DNA from 4 places in the Nocardiopsis sp. MT53 genome. Region 4 is predicted to be linked to each of the others. Evidence: riboswitches for the same ligand, from Rfam matches in the RefSeq annotation. Region 4 holds a riboswitch; each other region holds the start of a gene.
What was found. Region 4 has a riboswitch for thiamine pyrophosphate ahead of K1J57_RS03660 (ECF transporter S component). Riboswitches for the same ligand answer to the same signal wherever they lie in the genome.

Region 1 (4,131 bases), 3.4 Mb from region 4:
GGGGGTGGTGCGGCGGCTGCGGACCATGCCGGTTCGGGCCTCGGCCGTCATCACCGGCCACGTGGCGGCGAGCGTGCTGCGCAACCTGCTGTCCACGGCGGTCGTCCTGGCGGTGGCGGTGGCCCTGGGCTTCCGTCCGCAGGCCGGTCCCCTGGAGTGGCTGGGCGCCGCCGCGCTGCTGGCCGGGTACATCACGGTGCTGACCGTGCTGGCCGCCGCCTGGGGACTGGCCTCCGGCGGCCCCGACACCGCCGCCACGTTCGCGTTCGTCGCCCTGTTCCCGCCCTACCTGTCCACGGCGTTCGTTCCGCTGGAGGGGCTGCCGGGGTTCCTGCACGGGGTGGCCGCGCACCAGCCCGTCACACCGGTGACCGAGACCCTGCGCGCGCTCACCTCGGGCACCGCGCCCGGCGACCACGCCGCCGCCGCACTGCTGTGGCTGGCGGGCCTGGGCCTGGCGGGGGCCGCGCTCACCGGGTGGCTGTTCCGGCGGGCCGCCGGGCGGCGCTGACTCCTCCGGGTACGGCGGCGGCCCCGGTCCGGTGGGATCGGGGCCGCCCGCTCTCAGCCCTGCCGGGCCGCGACGCGGTCGCGCAGGGCCGCGGCCGCGGCCGCCGGGTCCTCGGCCTCGGTGACGGCGCGCACCACCACGATCCGGCGTGCGCCGGCGTCCAGGACCCGGTCGACGTTGTCGAGGTCGATGCCGCCGATCGCGAACCAGGGGCGGTCGGTGCCCAGGGCGGCCGCCCGCTCCACCAGTCCGGTCCCGGCCGCCGGGCGGCCCGGCTTGGTGGGCGTGGCCCAGACCGGGCCCACGCAGAAGTAGTCGCTGCCCGGCTCCTCGGCACAGGCCCGGGCGGTGTCGATGTCGTTGTTGGAGCGCCCGATCAGCGGATCGGCCCCGATGACGTCGCGGGCCATGGGCACCGGCAGGTCGCGCTGCCCCAGGTGGAGCACGTCGGCGCGCACCGCGCGGGCGATGTCGGCGCGGTCGTTGACCGCGAGCAGGGCGCCGTGGCGTTCGCACGCCTCCCGCAGCACCTCCAGGGCCGCGAGCTCCTCGCGCGCCTCCAGGCCCTTGTCCCGGAGCTGGACGATGTCCACTCCCCCGGACAGCGCGGCGTCGGCGAACTCGGCGAGATCGCCGCGCTCGCGGCGGGCGTCGGTGCACAGGTACAGAAGGGATGCGTCCAGGCGCTTGCGCAGGCTGGTTCCGTGGCTGGTCCTCACGCCCACCAGCCTAGGCCCTGGCCCCGGCGGGCCCAAGGGGGCGGGCGACGCGGGCGCGCCCACCCCGGCAGGGGCGTCAGAAGGCCAGGCTCTGGGCGCGGCGGCGCACCTCGGTGCCCCGGTTCTCGCGCATCGCCTGGATCGGGGTCCCGGGCAGCGTGTCGTCCGGTGTGAAGAGCCAGCGCAGCGCCTCCTCCGTGGAGTAGCCCGCGTCGCTGAGCAGGACCAGGGTACCGGGCAGCCCCTTCACGAGGTCGTCACCGTCGACGAAGGCGGCCGGGATCGAGAGTTCGCCGCCGCGGACCACGCCCATGAGCCGGTTCTCGCGGATGAGCGTCTTGATGCGGTTCGGGCTCACGCCCAGAGGCGCGGCCGCCTCCTTGAGGGTCAGCCACTCGCCGACCAGGGTGTCGAGATTGGTATCGCTAGATGTCACCCCACCAATCTGCCACAGGCCCGGTCCCGCGGACACCACGCACGCCGCGGACACCGGCTCCGGCCCCCGGATCCGGGGGCCGTAGTATGTGGGGCGAACACAGACGTCCCGCGGGAGCCGGGTGGACCCGGCTGAGAGGGGGGCTGCCGCCCCCGACCGCACGAACCTGATCCGGATCATGCCGGCGAAGGGAGCGGAGGCAGCACCGTGCGCACCCCTGAGACCGAACGGCGCCCCGACACGATTCGTCCTACCTCTGGGGGGCCGGAGGGCGGCCACGGCGTCGTCGTGGTCGGCGGCGGCCTGGCCGGCCGCGTGACCGCCTGGCGGGCGGCACAGGACGGACACCGGGTCACCCTGGTCGAACCCGACCCCGTCACCGACCCGGCCGGCGCCCGGGCCGCGTCCACCGTCGCGGCGGGCATGCTCACGCCGGCCACCGAGGCGGTGTTCGGCGAGGAGCCCCTCATGGAGTTCGGCATCCGGTCGGCCTCCCTGTACCCGGACTTCGTCGCCGAACTGGAGGCCGCGAGCGGGCTCGGCGTCGGCTACCGCACCACCGGAACACTGCTGGTCGGCTTCGACGCCGACGACATGGCGGTCCTGGACCGCCTGCACGACCTCCAGAAGCGCCTGGGGGTGGAGACCGAGCGCCTGAGCGGTCGGGAGTGCCGGCGGCTGGAGCCGATGCTGGCCCCCGCGGTGCGCGGTGGCGTGCTCGCCCCACAGGACCACTCGGTGGACCCGCGCCTGCTGCTGCGCGCCCTGGCGGTGGCCGGGGAGCGCGCCGGGGCCGCGGAGGTCCGCGGGCGTGTCACGGCCGTGCGCTCGCCCGGCGCCGGGGGCGCCCGACTGGGCGCGGTCCTGGACGACGGCCGGGAGCTGCCCGCCGACCAGGTGGTGGTCGCCGCCGGGTGCTGGAGCGACCGGATCGACCTGCCCGAGCCCGTCGTGCCGCCGCTGCGCCCGGTCAAGGGGCAGCTGCTGCGCACGCGGGTGCCCGCCGGGGAGCCGCCCCTCGTGGAGCGGACGGTGCGCGGCCTGGTCCGGGGCTTCCCCGTCTACCTGGTGCCGCGCGCCGACGGCGAGATCGTCATCGGCGCCACCCAGGAGGAGCTGGGCTACGACACCTCCCTGACCGCGGGCGGGCTGTGGCAGGTGCTCCGGGACGCCCGCGAGCTGGTCCCCGGCGTGACCGAGCTGGAGGTCACCGAGACCTGCGTGGGCCTGCGCCCCGGCTCCCCGGACAACGAACCCCTGCTGGGCCCCACCCGGGTCCCCGGCCTGCACCTGGCCGGGGGGCACTTCCGGCACGGGGTGCTGCTGACCCCGGTCACCGGCGAGGTCATGGCCCGTGCCCTGGCCACCGGGACCCTGCCCGAGTACGCGGAGCGGTTCGCCGCCGACCGCGCAGGCGAGACGACGTGGAAGTGAGAGTTGTGGAGCTGATCGTCAACGGCGACCGCCGCGAGGCCGCCGACACCACCACGGTCGAGGAGATCGTGCGCGACCTGACCGCCGCCGACGGCGGCGCCATCCCCGGCGGCATCGCCGTCGCCGTCAACGACGAGGTGGTGCGCCGCGCCGCCTGGGCCGGGACCCGGCTGGGCGCGGGCGACCGCGTCGACGTCCTCACCGCCGTCCAGGGGGGCTGACCGTGACCGAGCACATCGACGACCCCCTGGTCATCGCCGGGGTCTCCTTCGGGTCCCGGCTCATCACCGGCACCGGCGGCGCGCCCTCGCTGGAGGTCCTGGAGGAGGCCCTGACCGTCTCCGGCACCGAGCTGACCACCGTGGCCATGCGCCGGGTCACCCCGGGCGCCCGCGGCTCGGTCTGGGACGTGCTGGAGCGCAACGGGATCCGCCCGCTGCCCAACACCGCCGGGTGCTTCACCGCGGCCGACGCGGTGCGCACCGCCCGGCTGGGCCGGGAGGCGCTGGACACCGACTGGGTGAAGCTGGAGGTCGTGGCGGACGAGCACACGCTGCTGCCCGACCCGGTGGAGCTGCTGGAGGCCGCCGAGCGGCTGGTGGACGAGGGGTTCACCGTGCTGCCCTACACCAACGACGACCCGGTGCTGGCCCGCCGGCTGGAGCAGGTCGGCTGCGCGGCGGTGATGCCGCTGGCCGCGCCGATCGGCTCGGGGCTGGGCATCCGCAACCCGCACAACCTGGAGCTGATCGTGGAGCAGGCCGGGGTCCCCGTGATCGTGGACGCCGGGATCGGCACCGCCAGCGACGCCGCCCTGGCCATGGAGCTGGGCTGCGACGCGGTGCTGCTGGCCAGCGCGGTGACCCGCGCCGAGGACCCGGTGCTCATGGCCCGGGCGATGCGCGACGCGGTCCGCGCCGGGCGCGCCGCCCGGCTGGCGGGGCGCATCCCCGTGCGGCGGCACGCCCGCGCCTCCTCCCCGGCCGCCGACTGAGCGGAACCCCGGCGCGCGGGCCCCGCCTCCGGCGGAG
Region 2 (4,131 bases), 460 kb from region 4:
GTGCTGGGGCCGCTGATGCACGCCGCCGGGCAGTGGAACGCGCTGAGCATGCTGCTGTGCGGCAAGCGCGTGGTGCTGTCCACCGACCGCAGCTTCCGCGCCGAGAGGGTGGTGGCGCTGGCCCACCGGGAGGGCGTGCACACGCTCCAGGTGGTGGGCGACGCGATGGCCCGCCCGCTGGCCCGGCACCTGCTCACCGAGCCCGGCCTGTGCCCGGACCTGTCCGCGGTGCGCTCGGGCGGGACACCGCTGACCCCGCCGGTGCGCGGCCTGTGGCGCGCCTGGCGCGAGGACATCGCCCTGGCCGACTCCTACGGGGGCTCGGAGACCGGGGTGTGCGGTTCGGCGACCGGCGGACAGGACGCCGAGGGCGGCGCGGAGCCGCTGACCGGCTCCCGGGACGGCCGCAGCTTCACCATGGGCGGCAGCATCGCCGTGCTGGACGAGCACCTGCGCCCGGTGCCGCCGGGGTCGGCGGCGGTCGGCCGCATCGCGCGGACCGGCCGGATCCCGCTGGGGTACTACAACGACCCGATCGCCACGGCGCGCACGTTCCCCACCGATGCGGAGGGGCGCCGCTGGGCGCTGTCGGGCGACTTCGGCACCCGGGCCGCCGACGGGTCGATCGTGCTGCTGGGACGCGGCAGCGTCGTCATCAACACGGCGGGCGAGAAGGTGTACCCCGAGGAGGTCGAGGCGGCGCTCAAGGCCCACCCGTCGGTGGAGGACGCCATCGTGGTGCCCGCCCCGGACGAGCTGCTGGGGCAGCGCGTCACCGCGCTGGTGTCGCTGGCCGCGGGCGCGGCGCCGGACGAGCCGGGCCTGCTGGCGTTCTGCCGGGTGCGGCTGGCCGGGTTCAAGGTGCCCCGGACCGTGCACTTCGTGGACCGGGTGCGGCGCACCGCGGTCGGCAAGCAGGACTACCGGTGGGCGTCGTCGGTGGTCCGGGGAGGCGTCTGAGGGGGCCGGAACCGGCCATGCGGGGTCCCGCAGCACTGTGCTGTGGGACTCCTTCTTTTTCGGCTTCTGAGCGGCGGCGTCCCTGCACGACCGAAAAATCGAACAGTGGATGACAAAACGCCTGTTCGCCCCGCCCCTTCCCTCCCCCGGTGCCCCCGATGGCACGGGGTGGGGGAATCCGCACCCCGTCCCCGCGGCCGCCCACAGCGACCGTTTCCGCTTGTACCTTAGGAGAAGGCAGGCCGAGGACGCCCCTGAGCGGGGAGACCGTCCCACCCCGCCCGCACGAGCAGACGAAGGACCCGTGACGGACCGGGCACCCCTGCCGGCCGCGTGAGAGCGGTCCGCACCCCTCCCCAGAACCGGCGGAGTCCTTCCCCTCCCCCAGACCCGCCCGCAAAGCACGAAGAAGAAGAGGAACCCGGATGCCAGCGAATCTGTGGACGATGTCGGCCCTGGCCATGAACACGTCGGTCGAGGAGGAGATCGTCCACGAGTACGAGGGGTTCATCGGGTGGGTCCTGAACCTCATGGTGACCCTGGGCGAGCCCGGTGTGGGCGTGGCCCTGTTCATCGAGACCTTCTTCCCCCCGATGCCCAGTGAGGCCGTCCTGCCCGGCGCGGGCTTCCTCGCCTACGACGGCCAGATGAACGTCTGGCTCGCCATCCTGTGGGCCACCATCGGCTGCCTCGTCGGCGCCTGGGGCTTCTACGCGATCGGCGCGCTGCTGGGCCGCGAACGCACCATGTGGCTGGTCGAGAAGACCCCGCTGCTGGAGATCGGCGACTTCCACAAGGCCGAGAAGTTCTTCGAGCGCTTCGGCGGCATGGCCGTCCTGCTGGGCCGGTGCGTGCCCCTGGTCCGCAGCTTCATCTCCGTCCCGGCCGGCATCGAGCGGATGCCGCTGCTGAAGTTCTCCCTCTACACCGTCATCGGCTCGGCCGTGTGGAACACCATCTGGATCGGCCTGGGCTTCGTCTTCGGCCCGGCCATCAAGCCCATCCTGGTCCAGTGGAGCGGCCTGATCAGCAACATCGTGCTGGTCGTCATCGCCCTGCTGCTGCTGTGGTTCGTGGTGGTCCGGGTCCTCAAGATCGTCCGGGCGCGCGGGGCGCAGAACACGCCCACCGCCTGACCGCCCCACCGGCGGCATCCTCAACCGAAGGACCCTCCCGGGTCCGCACGGCGCGGGGTGCCGGGGCGCGGCCGACCGGCCGCGCCCCGGCTGAGAGCACACCCGTCGAACCTGCCCTAGTTAGCACTAGCGAAGGAACGCCCATGAGCGCGTACAACATCGTGTCCATCGCCGGCAGCGACCCCAGCGGGGGCGCCGGGATCCAGGCCGACCTCAAGGCCTTCTCCGCCCACGGGACGTTCGGGATGAGCGTGATCGCCGCGCTCACCGCGCAGTCCACCCGGGGCGTCACCGGGGTCCACCCCGTCCCCGCCGACTTCGTGGTCCGCCAGATGGACACCCTCTTCTCCGACGCGACCGTGCACGCGGTCAAGGTCGGGATGCTCGGCACCGCCGAGATCACCGAGGCCGTCGCCGAGGCGATCGGGCGGCACGGGCTGCCCAACGTCGTGGTCGACCCGGTGATGGTGGCCAAGAGCGGCGACCGGCTGCTGGAGGCCTCGGCCACCAAGGCGCTGCGCACCGCGCTGCTGCCCCGCGCCGACCTGATCACCCCCAACCTGCCCGAGGCCGCCGACCTGCTGGAGGAGGACGAGGCGACGGACCTGGAGGGGATGCGCGCCCAGGCCCGCCGCCTGCTGGAGCTGGGCCCGCGCCGGGTGCTGCTCAAGGGCGGCCACCTGGAGGGCGGGGAGAGCGTGGACGTCCTGGTGTCCCGGGACGGAGAGCACCGGGAGTTCTCCGCGCCCCGCGTGGACACCCGCAACACCCACGGCACCGGCTGCACCCTGTCGTCGTCCATCGCGGCGCTGCTGCCGCAGCGCCCGGACGCGGCCTCCGCCGTGGCCGACGCCAAGGCCTACCTGACCGAGGCCCTGCGCCGCGCCGACGAGATCGACGCGGGCGGCGGCCAGGGCCCCGTCCACCACTTCCACGCCTGGTGGTGACCCGGGCACGGGAACGCGAGAGGGGGACCGGCCCGAGCGGCCGGTCCCCCTTTTCCCGTTCCACGGCGTGCCGTGGCGGCTAGCCCTTGACGACGTCGTCCATCAGGGCGTCGGGGTTCTTCCAGTCCGGGTGGGCGAAGAACTTCCTGGTCTCCGCCACCACGAGCGGCGACAGCACCAGCAGGCCCACCAGGTTGGGCAGCGCCATCAGGCCGTTGGCGATGTCGCTGAACAGCCACACCGAGTCCAGGCTGGCCACGGAGCCGACGAACACGACGACGATGAACAGGAGCCGGTAGGGCAGCACGAAGCGCCGGCCCACCAGGAACTCGATGCACCGGTCGCCGTAGTAGGACCAGCCGAGCAGGGTCGTGAAGGCGAACACCGCGACGGAGATCGCCACGACCACCGCGCCCGCGGGGGCCAGGGACGGGCTGATGGCCTCCAGGCCCTGCGTCATCGCCTGGCTGGTGAGCAGGGAGCCGTCCTCGGCGTTCTCGCCCTGCCAGACACCGGTGGTGATGATGACCATGCAGGTCATGGTGACCACGATGATGGTGTCGATGAAGGTCTGGGTCATGGAGACCATGGCCTGGCGGACCGGCTGCCGGGTCTTGGCCGCGGCGGCGGCGATGCCGCCGGTGCCCAGGCCCGACTCGTTGGAGAAGATGCCGCGCGCGAAGCCCATCTGGATGGCGATCAGCACGGTGGAGCCGGCGAAGCCGCCGGCGGCCGCGGTGCCGGTGAAGGCGTCGGTGACCACGAGCTGGAGCGCGGGCAGGAGCTGCGCCCAGTTGGCGGCGAGCACGGCCAGGCAGATGCCGACGTAGCCGATGATCATGATCGGCACGAGCGCGGAGGCGACCCGGCCGATGCTCTTGATGCCGCCGAGGATGACCGCGGCGGTCAGCACCATGAGGACGAGGCCGATGATCCAGGTGTCGACCCCGGTCACGCTGTTGATCTGCTGGGCGACGGTGTTGGCCTGGCTGCCGTTGCCGATGCCGAAGGCGGCGATCGCGCCGAAGACGGCGAAGAGCACGCCCAGGACGGTGCCGAAGCCCCCGCCGATGCCGTACTTGAGGTAG
Region 3 (4,131 bases), 2.6 Mb from region 4:
GCCGGTTCGAGATGACGATGGTCGCCGACGGCGCCGGGTACCTGGACACGTCCCGGTGGGCGTGGGTGGACGGGGTGCGGATCGTCCGCAACACGTCCGTCAGCGCCCAGGCCCACGGCCCGGACTGGTCGGCCTGGGAGATGTCGGTGGACACCGTCGCCGAGGGCGCGATGATCGACCACTGGAGCCGCCGGGCCATCGTCGACCGGGACACCGGCCGCGCCGTCAACTGCTGCGGCGAGCACGTGAACGGCGACCGGGCGGTCCGCCAGGCAGGGCTGGTGTTCTCCTGGCCCCCCGGGGTGGGGGAGGCCGACCACCCTTTCTACGACGCCGAGGTGCGGGCCGCGCCCGTCATGGAGTTCCAGGGGACCGACGAGGTCGCCGGGCTGACCGTGCGCCGCTACACCCAGGAGATCCCCGCGACCCAGGTGCCCGAGTCGGCCCGCGAGGTCCCCGCGTGGCTGTTCACCCCCGGCGCGGAGGGCACGGTCACCGCCGGCCGCTGGCTGGAGCTCACGCGCACCTACTGGGTGGAGCCGGTGTCCGGCACGGTCGTCAACGCCCACGAGGCGCGGCTGGAGACGCTGCGCCCGCAGAACGCCTCCGGCGAGGCGCACCTGCTCTACGCGGAACTGGGCCTGCGGGAGAACCAGATCGCGGGCCGCGCCGAGCAGGCCCGGGTGCGCTCCCTGCTGCTGCGCTCCCTGGACTCGTGGGCGCCCTGGGCCCTGGGCCCGGCCGGCGGCCTGCTGCTGGTCGCCGGGGGCGCGATCGCCCTGCGCGACCGCTCCCGGGACGCGGGCCGCGACGGCCGCGGGGGCGCGGAGGGGGCGGGAGCGCCCGCGGATTCGGATGTCACGGATGGGAAGCGGGTGCCGTCGGCGTAGGATCGGACGCATGTGCGGTCGTTATGCCCAGTCCAGGAACGTGCAGCAGCTCCGGCTCGACTTCGGCCTCCCGGAGGAGTCCCTGCCCGGCGAGGACGTGGACACCCGCGCCTGGCCGCCGCTGGAGGAGCTGGAGCCGGACTACAACATCTCGCCCGGCCGCCCGGTGTACGCCGTCCTCGGCCCGCCCCCGCAGGGCGGGGAGGAGGCCGAGCCCGGGCCGCGCTCCCTGCACACCCTGCGCTGGGGGCTGATCCCCTCCTGGGCCAAGGACCGCAACATCGGCTACCGGATGATCAACGCGCGCAGCGAGACCGTCGCCGACAAGCCCGCGTTCCGCACGGCGTTCCGGCGCCGCCGCTGCCTGCTGCCCGCCGACGCCTACTACGAGTGGCAGCTCGTCGGCAGGGACGGCACGGTCCAGGCCAGCACCTCGCCCGCCACCGACCCCGACCACAAGAAGCGCAAGGCCAAGGCGGACAAGAAGCCCTACTCCGTCCACTACCCCGGCGGCGGCGAGCCGCTGGCGATGGCCGGGATCTTCGAGCGCTGGCGCGACCCCGAGGCCCCCGAGGAGGACCCGGCGGGCTGGGTGTGGAGCTGCGCCGTCATCACCACCGAGGCCGCCCCCGCGCTCGCGCACATCCACGAGCGGATGCCCGTCATCGTGCCCCGGCAGGACTGGGCGGCGTGGCTGGACCCGGGCACCGGGCCCGACGAGCTGATGCACATCATGGCCGACACCCCGGCGGACCGGCTCGTCGCGGACGAGGTGTCCACCGACGTCAACACCATCAAGAACAACCGCCCCGACCTGCTCACGCCGCTGGCGGCCGGGTCGGGGCCGGAGCCGGACACCCTCTTCTGACCCCCGGGGTCCGCCTCCGGGGCTCTCTGCACCCCTGGACGGGACCGGGGTGTCCCTGTGTACAGTGTCCGGGGCCGCCCGTGAACGCGGGCGCGCCCGGGCACGGTCCGACCGTGCCCCACAACGGGATAACGCAACGCGGGAGCTCGCGCCATGGCGGGCTGAGAGGGCGGCTCAACGGTGTCGCCGACCGCAGAACCTGTTCGGGTAATTCCGACGTAGGGAGGCATGCCATGACGGCTTCGCAGAGCCGTGACACCGGTCCCACCACCGGGGAGCACCGGGTGACCACTGGTCCCATCATGGGATCATCCAAGGTCTACCGGGACATCGAGACCCCCGAGGGCTTCACCCTCCGGATCCCCGGGCGCCGGGTGGGACTCACCGACGGCGGCCATTTCGACCTGTACGACACCTCCGGCCCCTACACCGACGACACCGCACACATCGACGTCCGCGCCGGGCTGCCCGCCCTGCGCGGGGAGTGGATCCGCTCCCGCACCCCCGTCAACGGGGCCGACACCCAGCTCGCCCACGCCAAGGCCGGGACCATCACCCCCGAGATGAGGTTCGTGGCCGAGCGCGAGGGCCTGGACCCCGAGTTCGTCCGTTCCGAGGTGGCGGTGGGCCGGGCGGTCATCCCCGCCAACCGCCGCCACCCCGAGTCCGAGCCGATGGTCATCGGTAAGAACTTCCTGGTCAAGATCAACGCCAACATCGGCAACTCGGCCGTCACCTCCTCGGTGGAGGAGGAGGTCGAGAAGATGGTGTGGGCCACCCGCTGGGGCGCCGACACGATCATGGACCTGTCCACCGGCAAGCGCATCCACGAGACCCGCGAGCGCATCCTGCGCAACTCGCCCGTGCCGGTCGGCACCGTCCCCATCTACCAGGCGCTGGAGAAGGTCGACGGGGACCCGGCCCGGCTGTCCTGGGAGGTCTACCGCGACACGGTGATCGAGCAGTGCGAGCAGGGCGTGGACTACATGACCGTGCACGCGGGCGTCCTGCTGCGGTACGTGCCGCTCACCGCCCGCCGGGTCACCGGCATCGTCTCGCGCGGCGGCTCCATCATGGCCGCCTGGTGCCTGGCCCACCACCGGGAGAGCTTCCTGTACACCCACTTCGAGGAGCTGTGCGAGATCCTCCGGGAGTACGACGTCACGTTCTCGCTCGGCGACGGGCTGCGGCCCGGCTCCATCGCCGACGCCAACGACGAGGCCCAGTTCGCGGAGCTGCGCACCCTGGGCGAGCTCACCCACATCGCCCGCGCCCACGACGTGCAGGTGATGATCGAGGGCCCCGGGCACGTGCCCATGCACAGGATCGCGGAGAACGTGCGGCTGGAGGAGGAGCTGTGCGGTGAGGCGCCGTTCTACACCCTCGGCCCCCTGACCACCGACATCGCGCCGGGCTACGACCACATCACCTCGGCGATCGGCGCCGCCCAGATCGGGTGGTACGGCACCGCGATGCTCTGCTACGTCACCCCCAAGGAGCACCTGGGGCTGCCGGACCGCGACGACGTCAAGACCGGCGTCATCACCTACAAGCTCGCCGCCCACGCCGCCGACCTGGCCAAGGGGCACCCGCGGGCGCAGGAGTGGGACGACGAGCTGTCCAGGGCGCGGTTCGAGTTCCGGTGGAAGGACCAGTTCCACCTGTCGCTGGACCCGGAGACGGCGACGGCGTACCACGACGAGACGCTGCCCGCCGAGCCGGCCAAGACCGCGCACTTCTGCTCCATGTGCGGGCCCAAGTTCTGCTCGATGAAGATCACGCAGGACGTGCGCCGCTACGCGGCGGAGAACGGGCTGGACACGGTCGAGGCCATCCAGCGGGGGATGGCCGACAAGTCCGCCGAGTTCGGGGAGCAGGGCGGGCGGGTGTACCTGCCCCTCACCGAACGGTCCGGGTGACCCCGGGGCCCTGACGGCCCGGACGCGCACCGGGCGTCCCTGAACGGGCCGGCGGCACCGCCGCCGGCCCCCTCCCCGCTCGGCGCGGCCGTGCCGCCGACGGCCCTCGAGGGTCGGAGCCTTCGGTGCTGCGTCCAGGTCCTCGTCGACCGCCGGCCCCGACGGACGGCCCACGCCGCGCTTTCCCGTGGACGCCTCCTCCGGGCCTCTTCCCTTGGGCGCCTCCTCCGGGCCCCCGGAGCCCCCACGGCCCAGGGGAGCGTTCGGGGAGCGGGCGCCAGGGCGTGTTCGGCGGGTCGTTCCGGGTCGCGGCCGCGAGACCGCCTCTCGCCGCGCCGACCCTCCTGTGAGAGATCGCCCCGCGACCGCTCCCGGCATCCGGCGCGAGCGCCGGAACGCTCGGGAGCGTTCGGGGAGCGGGCGCTAGAGGGGCTTGCGGGCCGCGGCGACGAGG
Region 4 (4,131 bases):
CTGGCCGCCCGCGACGCCGCGGCCGGGTTCATGGCGCTGCCCGCCGACCTGGAGATCCACCGCCTGACCGAGCGGGTCCTCATCACCGACGTCGACCACGAGCCCATCGCCGAGGTGGCCCGGCGCGAACGCGAGGTCGTCGGCCTGGCGGACATCAGCCCCTGGGTCCCGGCCGCGCTGATGGCGATCGAGGACGAGCGGTTCTACGAACACGCCGGGCTCGACCTGCGCGGCCTGCTGCGCGCCGCCACGCGCACCGCGCAGGGCGACACCCAGGGCGGCTCGACCATCACCCAGCAGTACGTCAAGAACCTGCTCATCGAGCAGGCCACCGACGAGGAGGGGGTGCGGCGCGCCAGCGAGCGGACCCTGGTCCGCAAGCTCGTCGAGCTGCGCTACGCCATCGACGTCGAGGACCGCCTGAGCAAGGACGAGATCATGGAGGGCTACCTCAACCTCGCCTACTTCGGCTCCGGCGCCCACGGCATCGAGATCGCGGCCCGCCGCTACTTCTCGACCACCGCGGACCGGCTGGACCCCGGCCAGGCGGCGACCCTCGTGGGCCTGGTGCGCGCCCCCTCCTACTACGACCCGCTGGCCAACCCCGAGGCCGCCGCCGAACGGCGCGACCTGGTGCTCGACCGCATGGTCGCCACCGGCCACCTGTCCGAGGGGGAGGCCGACCGGTACCGCGGGGCCGACCTGCGGCTGGACCCCACGCCGCGCGGCGGCAGCTGCTACCACAGCGATCAGCCGTTCTTCTGCGACTACGTGATGCGCTGGCTCCAGGACTCCGAGGAGCTGGCCGAGGACCCCGCGGAGCGCGAGTTCCTGCTCGGGCGCGGCGGCATCACCGTGCGCACCACCCTGGACTCGGGGATGCAGGCGGCCGCGCAGGAGGCCATCGACTCCCGGGTGCCCCCGGGGGACACCACCAAGTTCGCCGCGCAGGTACTGGTGGAGCCCGGGACCGGCAAGGTCCGGGCGATGGCCCAGAACATGCGGTACGGGTTCGACGAGGAGGAGGTCGGGACGACCTCCATCAACCTGGCCGTCGACCATGAGGACGGCGGCTCGCACGGGTACCAGGCGGGGTCCACGTTCAAGGCGTTCACCCTGGCCGCGGCGCTCGACAAGGGGCTGAAGTACGGGACCAGCTTCGACTCGCCCAAGAGCGTCTCCGTGAGCGGGATGGCCAACTGCGAGGGCGGGACGATGTCCACGTGGAAGGTGAACAACGCGGGCGAGAGCGACGCGGGCTCGCACAACATGATCAGCGGGACCAAGGGGTCGGTGAACACCTACTTCGCCCAGCTCCAGCGGCGGGTGGGGCTGTGCGAGACCGCCGAGATGGCCGAGCGGACCGGCATCCACCGCGCCGACGGCGAGCCGCTGGGCGTGTGGAGCTCCTTCACCCTGGGCGACCAGGAGGTCTCCCCGCTCACCGTCGCCAACGCCTACGCCACCTTCGCCGCGCGGGGCGAGTACTGCGAGCCGCGCCCGGTGTCCTCCGTGACCGTCGGCCGCGAGGGCGACGAGGACTTCCGCGAGATCCGGATGCGCTCGCACTGCGAGGAGGGGGCGGTGCCGACCCACGTGGCCGACGGCGTCAACCACCTGCTCCAGCAGACCTTCAAGGGCGGCACCGCGAACGGCCTGGGCATCGGCCGCCCGGCCGCGGGCAAGACCGGCACCACCGACAGCGCGGCCTACGCCTGGTTCGCCGGGTACACGCCCAACCTGGCCTCGGCCGTGGTGGTCGGCGACATCCGGGGCGGTGAGCAGAACCCGCTCCAGGGGGTGTGGATCGGCGGCCGGTACTACGGGATCGTCTACGGCGGCACGCTGCCGGGGCCGATCTGGCAGGCCACGATGAACCGCGCCGCGGCCGACCTGCCCGCGGAGTCCTTCGCCCCGTCGCCGCCCCGCTTCGGCGACCCGTCGGCGGCCCCGCCCAAGAAGAAGGAGGAGGGCGACGAGGACGCCTGACCGCAAGGCGCGGAGGGGCCCGGGAGGGCCCTCCGGAGCAGTCCCCGGGGAGGGGACGGGGGCCGGTCCCGGTTCGGGGCCGGCCCCCGCGGCGTCCCGGGAGGTGAGACGGGACGGCGCAGGACTGGCCTTCTCCGGCATATGGCGCATAATGGTGGCGAACCGACAGGGGAGCGCGTGAGCGCTGAGAGTGCGGAGAGTCCGCAGACCCTTACACACCTGATCCGGGTAATGCCGGCGAAGGAAGTCGTGGGAACCGCCACCGGTGGCGCGTCTCGCGCGCCGGAGGTCCGCTTCCGGCGCCGCAGTGCCCCGGTGCCGCTCTTGGCCGTATCCGCCCCTCGTCACACCGACGAAGGGACACATCGAATGGGCACCGACACCACCCCCGGTGGCACCTGGGCCGACATCAGGTCGCGGGCACGCGGCTGGCGCACCGTCGACATCGTCGTCGCCGCCGTGCTGGGCGTCGCCGTCGGCGTCGTGTTCTGGCTCTGGAACATCGTCTGGTCCATCACCACCCCGCTGTTCGCGGCGTTCCCGCCCGGGCAGGCGGCCGTCTACGGCATGTGGCTGATCTCCGGCGTCCTGGGCGGGCTCATCATCCGCAGGCCCGGCGCCGCCCTGCTGACCTCGATCGCCGCCGCCTCGGTGTCGGCGGTCCTGGGAACCCAGTGGGGGGTCATGGTCCTCCTCGACGGCACCCTCCAGGGCATCCTGCCCGAGCTGGTCTTCCTGGCCTTCGGCTACCGCCGCTGGGGCATGGGCGTCGCCGTCCTGGCCGCCGCCGTCGCCGGGATCTCCCCGGCGATCCGCGACAACATCGCCTACAACGTCACCTGGCCGCTGCACTACCAGGTGATCTACGGGGTCATCGTGGTGATCAGCGCCGCGGTCATCGCCGGGGTCGGCGCGCGCCTGCTCACCACCGCCCTGGCCCGCTCCGGCGCGCTGGCCCCCTTCGCCTCGGCCAAGGGCTGACCGTGGCCGACCGAGGACGCCCGGGCGCCCGCGTCGAGCTCTCCGGCTGGGGATGGCGGCACGCGGGCCGCGACGCGTACACCCTGCGGGGCGTCGACCTGGCCGTCGGGCCCGGTGAACGGGTGCTGCTGCTCGGCGCCTCCGGCACCGGCAAGTCCACCCTGCTGCACGCCCTGGCCGGGCTCACCGGCGACGACGGCGCCATCGGCGGAGAGGAGGAGGGCCTGCTCCTGGTGGACGGGGAGCGGGCCCGCCGCGGCCGGGCCGAGGTCGGGCTGGTCGCCCAGGACCCCGAGTCGCAGATCGTCATGGCCCGGGCCGGGGACGACGTCGCCTTCGGCCCGGAGAACCTGGGCGTGCCGCCGGAGGAGATCCGCGAGCGGGTGGGCGAGGCGCTGGAGGCCGTCGGTTTCCCCTACGGTCCGCGCCACCCCACCGGTGCGCTGTCGGGCGGCGAGAAGCAGCGCCTGGTCATCGCCGGGGCGATGGCGATGCGCCCGCGCCTGCTGCTGCTCGACGAGCCCACCGCCAACCTCGACCCGGACGGGGCCGCCCTCGTGCGCGGGGTGCTCGCCCGCCTGCTGGAGCGGACCTCCGCGACGATGGTGCTGGTGGAGCACCGGGTCGCCGAGGTCGTGGACCTGGTGGACCGGGTGGTCGTGCTGGAGGCCGGGGGCGGCGTGGCCGCCGACGGCCCGCCGCGCGAGGTGTTCGCCGCCCACGGCGCCGCGCTGGCCGCGCAGGGCGTGTGGGTGCCCGGGCACGAGCCCGACCCCTCCCTGGCAGCCGCCCCCGGCGGCCCGGTGCTGCTGCGGGCCGCCGGGGTGGACGCCCGCACCCCGCCCGGGCTGGGCGTGCGCGTCCCGCCCCGGCGCACGGTCCTGGAGGACGTGGACGTCGCGGTGCGGGCCGGGACCGCCACCGCGCTGACCGGGCCCAACGGCGCCGGCAAGTCCACGCTGCTCACCCTGCTGGCCGGGCTGTCCCGGCCCCACCGCGGCGCCGTCCTCCCGCACGGCCCGCTGGCCGACGCCGACCGGCGGCCGCTGGCGCGCTGGCCGGCACGCAGGCTGGCCCGGCACGTGGGCACCGTGTTCCAGCACGCCGAGGACCAGTTCGTCACCGGCACCGTCCGGGACGAGCTGAGGTTCGCCCCGCTGC

Region 1: another riboswitch for thiamine pyrophosphate. It lies ahead of thiO (glycine oxidase ThiO); the one in region 4 lies ahead of K1J57_RS03660 (ECF transporter S component).
Region 2: another riboswitch for thiamine pyrophosphate. It lies ahead of thiD (bifunctional hydroxymethylpyrimidine kinase/phosphomethylpyrimidine kinase); the one in region 4 lies ahead of K1J57_RS03660 (ECF transporter S component).
Region 3: another riboswitch for thiamine pyrophosphate. It lies ahead of thiC (phosphomethylpyrimidine synthase ThiC); the one in region 4 lies ahead of K1J57_RS03660 (ECF transporter S component).

What each region holds. Positions count from the first base shown of each region.
Region 1 is NZ_CP080599.1:4,265,224-4,269,354, reverse strand. It holds gene K1J57_RS19070 (ABC transporter permease) at 1-511, shown strand, start outside; gene thiE (thiamine phosphate synthase) at 565-1,230, opposite strand; gene K1J57_RS19060 (Rv2175c family DNA-binding protein) at 1,307-1,666, opposite strand; TPP riboswitch at 1,767-1,876, shown strand; gene thiO (glycine oxidase ThiO) at 1,910-3,100, shown strand; gene thiS (sulfur carrier protein ThiS) at 3,106-3,321, shown strand; gene K1J57_RS19045 (thiazole synthase) at 3,336-4,094, shown strand.
Region 2 is NZ_CP080599.1:405,357-409,487, forward strand. It holds gene K1J57_RS01710 (acyl-CoA synthetase) at 1-960, shown strand, start outside; gene K1J57_RS01715 (DedA family protein) at 1,386-2,096, shown strand; TPP riboswitch at 2,140-2,251, shown strand; gene thiD (bifunctional hydroxymethylpyrimidine kinase/phosphomethylpyrimidine kinase) at 2,240-3,043, shown strand; gene K1J57_RS01725 (sodium:alanine symporter family protein) at 3,123-4,131, opposite strand, start outside.
Region 3 is NZ_CP080599.1:3,464,118-3,468,248, forward strand. It holds gene K1J57_RS15460 (DUF3068 domain-containing protein) at 1-890, shown strand, start outside; gene K1J57_RS15465 (SOS response-associated peptidase) at 901-1,758, shown strand; TPP riboswitch at 1,887-1,998, shown strand; gene thiC (phosphomethylpyrimidine synthase ThiC) at 1,992-3,677, shown strand; gene K1J57_RS15475 (class I SAM-dependent methyltransferase) at 4,101-4,131, opposite strand, start outside.
Region 4 is NZ_CP080599.1:867,037-871,167, reverse strand. It holds gene K1J57_RS03665 (transglycosylase domain-containing protein) at 1-1,989, shown strand, start outside; TPP riboswitch at 2,147-2,252, shown strand; gene K1J57_RS03660 (ECF transporter S component) at 2,359-2,970, shown strand; gene K1J57_RS03655 (ABC transporter ATP-binding protein) at 2,973-4,131, shown strand, end outside.